2 regions of the Desulfosporosinus meridiei DSM 13257 genome follow, and region 2 is predicted to be linked to the other one. Evidence: predicted binding sites of a transcription regulator. Region 2 holds the regulator's gene; the other holds the start of a gene.

Region 1 (4,566 bases), 940 kb from region 2:
CTCCTTGGCAGCGTAAGCAGCTTCAAGTTTTTCCTGTTCAATCAATTGTTGGATACGATTAACTTTTGCTTGAGCAGATAAGGAAGCATTTAAGGCTGCCTTTTCTTCTTTGCTTAGTTGATCTAACACAGTCTGCTGTTTAACCAATACTTTCTGAACTTCTTGTTGTGTCTCAGTTTTACCCTGAATGGCAACCTGAATGACTTCCTTCTTTTGTTCGATAAGTTCCTTTTGCGTATCCATAGACTCTTTCAATTTCTGAATGTCCTCTTGCAGTTTACTGTGATTATTTATGATCATCTGGATCTTATCGGCCCGATCGATAAAATCCGATAAACTAGTGGATTCGAATAAGACCGCCAGGTATGTAGTAATTCCATCTTCATAGTTGCTTCGCAGGACATTTCCTAAAGCTTTAATGTGTTCCTGACGTTTAATCTCTAGCTTTTGCTGCTCAGCTTCTAAATTCTTAAGGTTTTTTTGTTCGTCGGTGAGCTTTTCTTGTTCTCGAGCGATGCTATTATTTAATGCCTCAACGGATTGTTTTAAGGCCAACACCTGGGTCGTCGCGCCGGCTACTTTTTCCTTTTGAGCATTGAGAGCTGCCTTCATTTGACTGGCTTGCTTTTGAGATTGAGTAAGCTGTTGTTGTAAATTGTCAGCCCGAACAGGCACCGATGAGGCCACAAAAAGTAAAACTCCGATAAGACCCACAAGACTTGTCTTACGCAGTATGCTTATCCCTTTTTTCATTAATCCTAGCTCCTCGTTACTTCATATTATTCTATGTAATAATTCGCCATAAAGCCTAATTTTCCTTGTATAATCCGTGAAATATTTGCATTTCCGAATATTGGTTAGAGCAGAAGCACAGGGGTGACCGTTAGGTCACCCCTGTGCTTCTGCATATCTTGCCGACTATAATACCCCATAACTCCCAGAATCAGCATCGACAAACCCGTCGACGAGAAACTAAGGAACTTGCTTACCTTGAATTTGGTATCTTACTGTTTTGTCTGCTGTTTTGCTTATATCATTTGCGATGGTTTTATTTGTTTCGGTAAGTTTAAAGTTAACCAAAGTATTGGTATTATCCAGTTCGGTCATTTGGTTCCAGTATCGTTTAGGCATTAAGGTCATTCGACAGCGGGGGTTAGTTCTTCCTTCAATGGCAATTGTGTTGTAAAACTGCTTCCACAATAGGCGATACTTTGCCTCCATAGAATCAACATTGGGAAGAGTTAACCCTTCCACACCAATCAATTCAGCACGATTGGACTGATAGATTAAGGCCACGCTGTGGGTTTTATCATAAATCATAAATTTTTCACCGTTATAACGATCACAAAAATGCGCAGACAAAAGAGGGAGAACGTAGTTTTTGGGTTCAATAACTGCAACCAATGCCTCCCCAAACACAGAAAAGCGAATAAAGCCCTTATACTTATGGCTTTCGGACGTCAAATGGCGAACGGCTTTTTGCAGTGAACAAACTGCCTCATCTGTAAGCATGGTCATGACTTTGCCACCAACCTTAAAACCTAACCGTAAAAAACGAAAAATTAGTAGTTCTTTATTCTCCTCGCAGGTTAAAAACCCTAGTTTCACTAACTCTTGAGCTTCAGAAGAAATTCTTACAGGAATAGAGTTATAAACCCTGTCGGCTTTTTGGGAATCTGTTTCAATCCATTTTGAAGTGTCAAAAATAGTTTGCTGGACACTTGGAGGACGGATGAGGCAGGGAATTTCTTTACATTCATAACTCTCAAAGACACAACACATCAGACCCTCAAAAGTGCCATCATAGGCGTACACTATATCTGTCCCGTCAAGCATTGCTGCACATCCTTTCTCGTAATAAAAGGTTCATCAAAAAGACTTAACTGCTCTTGATATGACGGGAGCTTATATTGATCTGACATTAATGTTCTAATAGTGCTATCCGAAGTTATTTTTAGGCCCTCCATAATCTTTCCTTGGCAAGTAATGAAATACTGGGCACGTTTGAGAACAACCCCCAGCTTTTTAAGACTGGCAAAATCAAGAGTGCCATTTCTCCTGGCAGTAATTATTCGTTGGGCACTAATCACACCAATTCCAGGGACTCTTAAAAGCATTTCATGAGATGCTCTATTAATCTCAACCGGAAATTTATCCATGTTATTTAAGGCCCAGTTGCATTTAGGATCGACTTGTAAATTGAAATTAGGATTTCGCGCATCAAGTAATTCCTTTGCTTCAAAGCCATAAAAGCGCAATAACCAGTCTGCTTGATAAAGTCGATGTTCTCTAATCAGTGGTGGTTTTGTGTCAATGGCCGGCAAGAGGGAATTCTCGACAACGGGCATATAGGCGGAGAAAAAAACTCGCTTAAGACCGTATTTTTTGTAGAGCCCCTCAGTGAGTGTCAAAATAGTGTGATCCGTATCAGGAGTAGCTCCCACAATCAGCTGAGTACTCTGCCCAGCAGGCACAAATCTGGAAGCGTGACGATATTTCACAAGATCTGTTCTGTTTTCCTGGATTTTATTACTTATAAGCCCCATAGGACGTAAGATGGACTCTTTTGTCTTATTCGGGGCCAGAAGCCTTAAACTTTCTTGAGATGGAAGCTCAATATTTATACTCATCCGATCTGCTAAGAGTCCTAAGCGTGTGATAAGTTCACTATCTGCTCCGGGTATAGCCTTGACATGAATATAACCGTTAAAGTGATATACATTACGAAGCAGTTCCAAAGCCTTAATCATTTGTTCAGCTGTATAATTAGGGTTTTTAATAACACCAGAGCTTAGAAACAAACCCTCGATATAGTTACGGCGGTAAAAGTTAATGGTCAATTCCGCTAGTTCTTGGGGTGTAAATGCAGCTCTTGGAGTATCATTAGATTCACGATTGATACAATATTTACAATCAAAGACACAGACATTTGTCATCAGCACTTTCAGTAAGGAAATGCAGCGGCCATCGGCGGAAAAACTATGACATATCCCTGCTTTTGCAGCACTACCCAAACTGCCTGATTTTCCTTTTCTATCTATACCGCTTGAGGTGCAAGCTACATCATATTTCGCTGAATCTGATAAGATAGTCAGCTTATCAAAAATATCTATAATAATCGACCCCCTGACAATCACTACTTTAACTATATACAAAACATATGTTCTTGTCAAAGTGATTTTAACCAAACAAGCATTTTCTTATGGGGCCGAGTGAAAACTTAAGCCTATAAAAAATAATTACCTTCATTAAAAATCGGCCTGCTTCCATTGTTGAAGTGGAAGTGACCGATTTTGCGTTTTTGCTTTATGTTTAGAAGCGATAATTTTGAATTTCAGGATTTGAGAATTTGAAGCCAAGACTTACAAGTGTTAGGACAGCTTCATAATGCCTATGTCAGGGTTATCTTAGGAGATTCAATTCATTAACCAAAAATGGTAGGATCTACAAGAACTTTGCTAAGGTCATCCTTGAGAAGTTCAAGATCCGACGTTTGGAAGTTCAGAAGGTCAAGAGCCTTTTGGCGGATAGGATTCAATGAACTATCCACCCCTCCTGCAACTCCTAATAAACTAGCAAGACCATTGGCAACATGGATTACACTAGACAGTTCTTCATGATTCTGAGCGTTACTTAAGGAATGGTGAAAAGAAATTGCAGCTACTAATTCTTCAGGCAAATTCCATGATCGAGCTAAAAAACCGCCCGCCCTTGCATGGTCGAATCCTATTACTTTTTCTTCAAGTTCTACAAAAGTAAGCGGTGTGTCCTTTGCTTTCTGCCGTAGAAAATCGCTAACTTCTTGAACATAGACGGAAATAACTAGTTTACCGATATCATGAAGTAATCCTGCAATAAAGGCAACCTCTCCGTAAGGAAGTTTACAATGTTGACACACCTTTCTCGCAGCCATCGCTGTAAGTAAGGAATGTTTCCATAGTCCCTCTTGGTCTATCTCATAACCCGCTAGATTGGTTTTAAGAACAGGTGAAATTGCTGCAGACATAGCTAACTCTTGAGTTAGCTGAAAACCGAGCAAAACGATAGCTTCCCGAAGGGACGAGATTCTTCTGGGGTAACCATAATAAGCAGAATTAGCCTGACGAAGAATCCCTGCCGTAAGAGCAGGATCCTTACCAATAACAGTTTCAAGCTGTTTAACAGAGGTAGCAGGATTATTCGTAAGTTCTAACACTTGGATAGCTGATGAGGGTAAGGGAGGAAGTGCATGTACGCGCTTTAATACATGTTCTAATTTGATAGACACTTAACTACCTCCCTTTGATAACTATACATTTAAAAAATGTTCAAAAATTAAACTATTAAGAGCTCTAGCGATATTAATAGTTTACCACAACATCCCAACAAAAATCTCACTTATATCCCTAAGTCAGGAAATTACCAATATTTCTATCTATAGCCGTTATTTTTAAGAATAAGTATGCTTATCTATTTTTTTTAGAACCTCCAATCAACTTTAGATAAGAAAAACTTGGCTGGCGACCGCCTTAGATGCACTTATCCTTCAGACTACGACGAAGACACTGTCTTCGCACGTGTTTACAC
Region 2 (4,566 bases):
CTCTGGAGGAAGTAATCGGCCTCAGAGGAAAAGGGCAAGGAAGCCTGATGGACTTTGGAGTTCTTCATGACACAATTTCCTTAGACCCTCAAGGAAAACTTCAATATCCACTAATCAAAGAAAAAATTTCACCTAAAACTCGAATGTTGATGGTGCAACGATCTCGCGGGTATGCGTGGCGTGACGCCCTGCAGATAGCTCAGCTGGAAGAACTGGTTGAATTCGTAAGAACCCAGTATCCCCAGTTAATTATTTTTGTCGATAACTGTTATGGTGAGCTGGTGGAAGATAAAGAACCTGGGGATATTGGTGTAGATTTGATGGCCGGATCACTGATAAAAAATCTAGGCGGGAGTTTAGCCCCCACCGGCGGATATGTTGCTGGACGTGCTGATTTGGTTGAGCTCAGCGCACAACGCTTAACAGCCCCGGGAGTTGGAGAGCATATGGGAGCTACCCTGGAATGGCAACGTTTGTTTTATCAAGGCTTATTCTTTAGCCCTTTAACAGTTTCCGAGTCTATAAAGGGATCCGTTTTCTCTGCTGCCTTTTGGCAGGCTTTAGGCTTTGAGGTACATCCTGAACCGGAAAGCTATCGAACAGATCTTATTCAAGCTGTAAAATTAGGTTCCCGGGAAAAGATGATCGCCTTCTGTCAAGGGTTACAGAAAGGTTCTCCTATAGATTCTCATGTCTTGCCTATTCCTTCAGGCATGCCGGGATATGAAGATCAAGTCATCATGGCAGGAGGGACTTTCATCCAAGGTTCTACCAGTGAATTCTCAGCAGATGGACCCCTGCGAGAGCCTTATGTTGTCTATCAGCAAGGAGGAATATCCTACACTTATGTACAGATGGGCAATATCTTGGCTGCTTTGAATCTTTGGCGGCAAGGACTTCTGAGCTAGCTGAATTATTGTTTTAAACATCCATCAATTTATGTTAATATGAAGAGTAGAAAGAGGTGACTTATGGAAAGTTCGGAGACTCCAAAAAGTTCTTTTCGATTCTTAATTGAGCTTGTTGAAATTGTCCTGATTGCTTTCGCGCTTTCCTGGGTATTGCGCACCTACGTGATTGAAGCGCGAAAAATCCCTACGGGTTCAATGCTCCCTACAATTCAACTTGAAGATAGGGTCATTGTGGACAAGTTCTTCTTTAAGAGGTTTGATCATATTAATCATGGAGATATTATTGTTTTTCATCCACCACCGAGTGCTCATGCTACGGATGACTATATTAAACGAGTTGTTGGATTAGCAGGGGATAAAGTTGAAATACGCAGCAAAAAAACTTATGTAAACGATCAACGACTTGAGGAACCTTATGTGGTAGATAATGCCAACAGTGATTTCGGTCCAATTGTTGTTCCCAACGATTCCGTATTTGTCATGGGAGATAACCGCAACAACAGTGCTGATTCAAGAGAATGGGGATTTTTACCCGTAGAGAATATTACCGGAAGAACTCTATTTCGATATTGGCCTTTAGATCAAATTGGAGCTCTTGACCGTTAGGTAGGAGCTTTTTTCTTTTTATCGCATATACTCCTATAGTTGGATCTTTTACAGAGGACATTCTTGTTGAGAAAGTAAATTACATATTTAAGGAGGATGGGGTATAATGAATGATCACAAACCGACTGTGGTTCTTCTGTTCGGTGGGCGCTCTGGGGAACATGAAGTTTCCTTAAACTCTGCATCATCGATCTACAAAGCGATTGACAGAAGTCGTTATAATGTAGAAACGATTGGTATTAACAAACAAGGGCAGTGGTTTTGGGGAGTTATACCGGATCAAATTTTGAAAACAGGTTTCCCGACGACTACGGAGGGGTTACAGGTAACTTTAGTCATCGATCCTACTCAACCACATTTCTTGGCCATCAATGGTCAATCTTTGCCCAACGATGGGAAGTTTGATTTGGTTTTCCCTGTTCTTCATGGAACCTATGGGGAGGACGGTACACTTCAAGGATTACTGGAGATGGCTAATGTTCCTTATGTAGGATCCGGAGTTCTGGGATCTTCTCTGGGGATGGATAAAGATCGAATGAAAGCTGTGTTCATCGAGAGAAATCTTCCTTCGGCACGATATGTAACTCTGCTGCGATCAGAGTTCCTGAGGGAACCTGAGACTTATCTGAATAAGATTGAAGCTCAGCTAGGGTATCCTTGCTTTGTTAAACCAGCCAATCTGGGGTCGAGCGTGGGGATCTCCAAGGCTCATGATCGTACAGAGCTCCAAGAGTCTTTAAAGACAGCCGCCATTTTTGACCGTAAAATTGTTATCGAAGAGTCCATTAACGGGCATGAAATAGAAGTTTCAGTCTTAGGGAACGATAGCCCTATCGCCTCTATTCCAGGGGAAGTACTACCGGCCCAGGAGTTCTATACTTATGAAGCTAAGTACTCCAACATTGGCTCAAGCCTTTTAATTCCGGCAGCGCTGGAAGACGACATCGTTAAGAAGTTGCAACTTATGGCCATTCAAGCCTTCCAAGCAGTTGAAGCTAGCGGCTTAAGTCGAGTTGACTTCTTTGTGAATGATGAAAATGAAATATTTCTTAATGAGATAAATACTCTACCAGGTTTTACTGAAATCTCCATGTACCCTAAACTGTGGGAAGCTACAGGCATTCCCTACACTGAATTAATCGATCGCTTAATTATCTTGGGTATGGAACGTTTTCAGGATAAACAAAACTGTAAAATTTCCCAGAATGACTAATAGTGCCTGTGAAACTTAGACCATAAATTCAACTGGTACAGCAAGCGAAAAGCGTTCTCCTTCACTGTCAACTAGACTGTGGAGAGAGAACGCTTTTTTACTCTTGTGCTTCTTCTGGTAAAGATGAATAGAAAATAATGTTATCTTATACATCTTACGCATATCTTTGATATTAGGAATGTTAAGTAATTACATAGTACGAAAAACGCCGACGACCTTACCGAGGATTGAAACATCCTGGGAGTAGATCGGTTCCATGGATGGGTTTTCAGGCTGAAGTCGGATCAGAGTTCTTTCCTTAAAGAAACGTTTTACAGTCGCTTCATCACCAATTAGGGCTACAACAATTTCACCATTACGTGCTTCGTTTTGTTGTCGAACGATAATGTAATCCCCATCCAATATTCCTGCTCCTATCATACTTTCGCCCTTGACGCGAAGCATAAAAATATTGTCATGGCGTACAAAATCCGCGGATAAGGGAAAGGACCCTTCAATGTTTTCAATTGCCGTGATAGGCTGACCGGCAGTGACGTGGCCGACAATAGGTACTTGGACTACTTTTTTCATTTCAAGGGCTTCACTGGAACTATCCAAAATTTCGATTGCCCGTGGTTTAGTGGGATCACGTCGAATGTATCCCTTGTCCTCCAATGTCTGGAGATGCCCATGAACAGTAGAGCTAGATAACAATCCTACAGCTTCGCCGATTTCTCTTACGGCAGGTGGATAACCCTTCTTACGGATTTCCTGTTTAATAAATTCCAAAATCTTCGTTTGTCTTGGCGATAAATCCGGGTACATAAAAAAACACCCCCATCTAGTCAGGAATATTGTACCATTCATTCGCCAAAAGTGCAAACAAATGTTCGTAAATAACTAATAATTTCTTGGATGATTAAGAGAGTAGGGGATTTTATGAGAGTAAGCTCAAAAAAAAGTTTAATTTCAGTAATCCAGTTGATTATTTTGATACTTTCTTCATTTCTAATCTGGCAGGTACTGCATCGGCCGGTAAAAATTGATTCTGATGTATATCCCTATTTATCAACAATAACTCCTGACCTTGTAAAACAATGTGTACGGGATAATTCCAGAACCCCGACAATCCCTTTTGAGGATCTTATAGCTATACGGTCGACGATTCCTGAAATAGAAGCTCAAGAACTGATTGCCCAACTACATACCGATGTTTCCTTTGCAAATCTTAATTGGGGCAAGCTTTCCTTAGATAAGCTTAAGGCGATCAAAAGACATCGCGAAATTTTAGCCAAGTATTCATATTATAGACCTTATAAATACACCTTCCCCATTGAAGGAACAACTTGGTATGAGGATAGTTTTGGAGCAGATCGAGAAGGCGGGATTCGCAGACATGAGGGAACTGATCTTTTTGGAAAAGAAGGGACAAGGATAGTTAGTGTATGTAGTGGTAAAATCGAACAGCTGGGGTGGAACAGATTAGGTGGTGAGCGAGTTGGTGTACGTGGAGATGATGGGAATTATTATTACTACGCTCATCTGCAATATATTTCTCCAGATCTTGTGAAAGGGGCAAGAATTGCAGCCGGGGATTTCATTGGCGGAATGGGTCACACCGGTGATGCCCTGACAACTCCGGACCACCTTCATTTTGGCATAGAGCTTCCCAATGAACAATGGATTAATCCTTATCCATTCTTAAAGGTATGGCAATTATGGACGGATACCAAGAATCCTAGTTAGGTATAGCAAACAAAACTTGCCACCTTGGATTAAATTAGTTATAATAGAAATGTTTGCTGTGATATGGAATGTTATAATATCATAAGACCTGACTGGTAGGCCTTAGCTTAA

Evidence for each region. The regulator LexA, encoded in region 2, represses DNA repair genes until DNA is damaged. The targets are predictions, from matches to a motif close to CNAACANNTGTTNG.
Region 1: DESMER_RS07605 (putative DNA modification/repair radical SAM protein) is a predicted target of LexA. The motif match lies at 3,154-3,167, and genes of this name have one in related genera.

Annotation. Positions count from the first base shown of each region.
Region 1 covers NC_018515.1:1,643,395-1,647,960, reverse strand. The annotation lists gene DESMER_RS07615 (C40 family peptidase) at 1-753, opposite strand, end outside; gene DESMER_RS07610 (TIGR03915 family putative DNA repair protein) at 973-1,836, opposite strand; gene DESMER_RS07605 (putative DNA modification/repair radical SAM protein) at 1,815-3,113, opposite strand; gene DESMER_RS07600 (HDOD domain-containing protein) at 3,425-4,267, opposite strand.
Region 2 covers NC_018515.1:2,581,707-2,586,272, reverse strand. The annotation lists gene DESMER_RS11885 (methionine gamma-lyase family protein) at 1-908, shown strand, start outside; gene lepB (signal peptidase I) at 972-1,517, shown strand; gene DESMER_RS11875 (D-alanine--D-alanine ligase family protein) at 1,624-2,730, shown strand; gene lexA (transcriptional repressor LexA) at 2,920-3,534, opposite strand; gene DESMER_RS11865 (M23 family metallopeptidase) at 3,649-4,455, shown strand.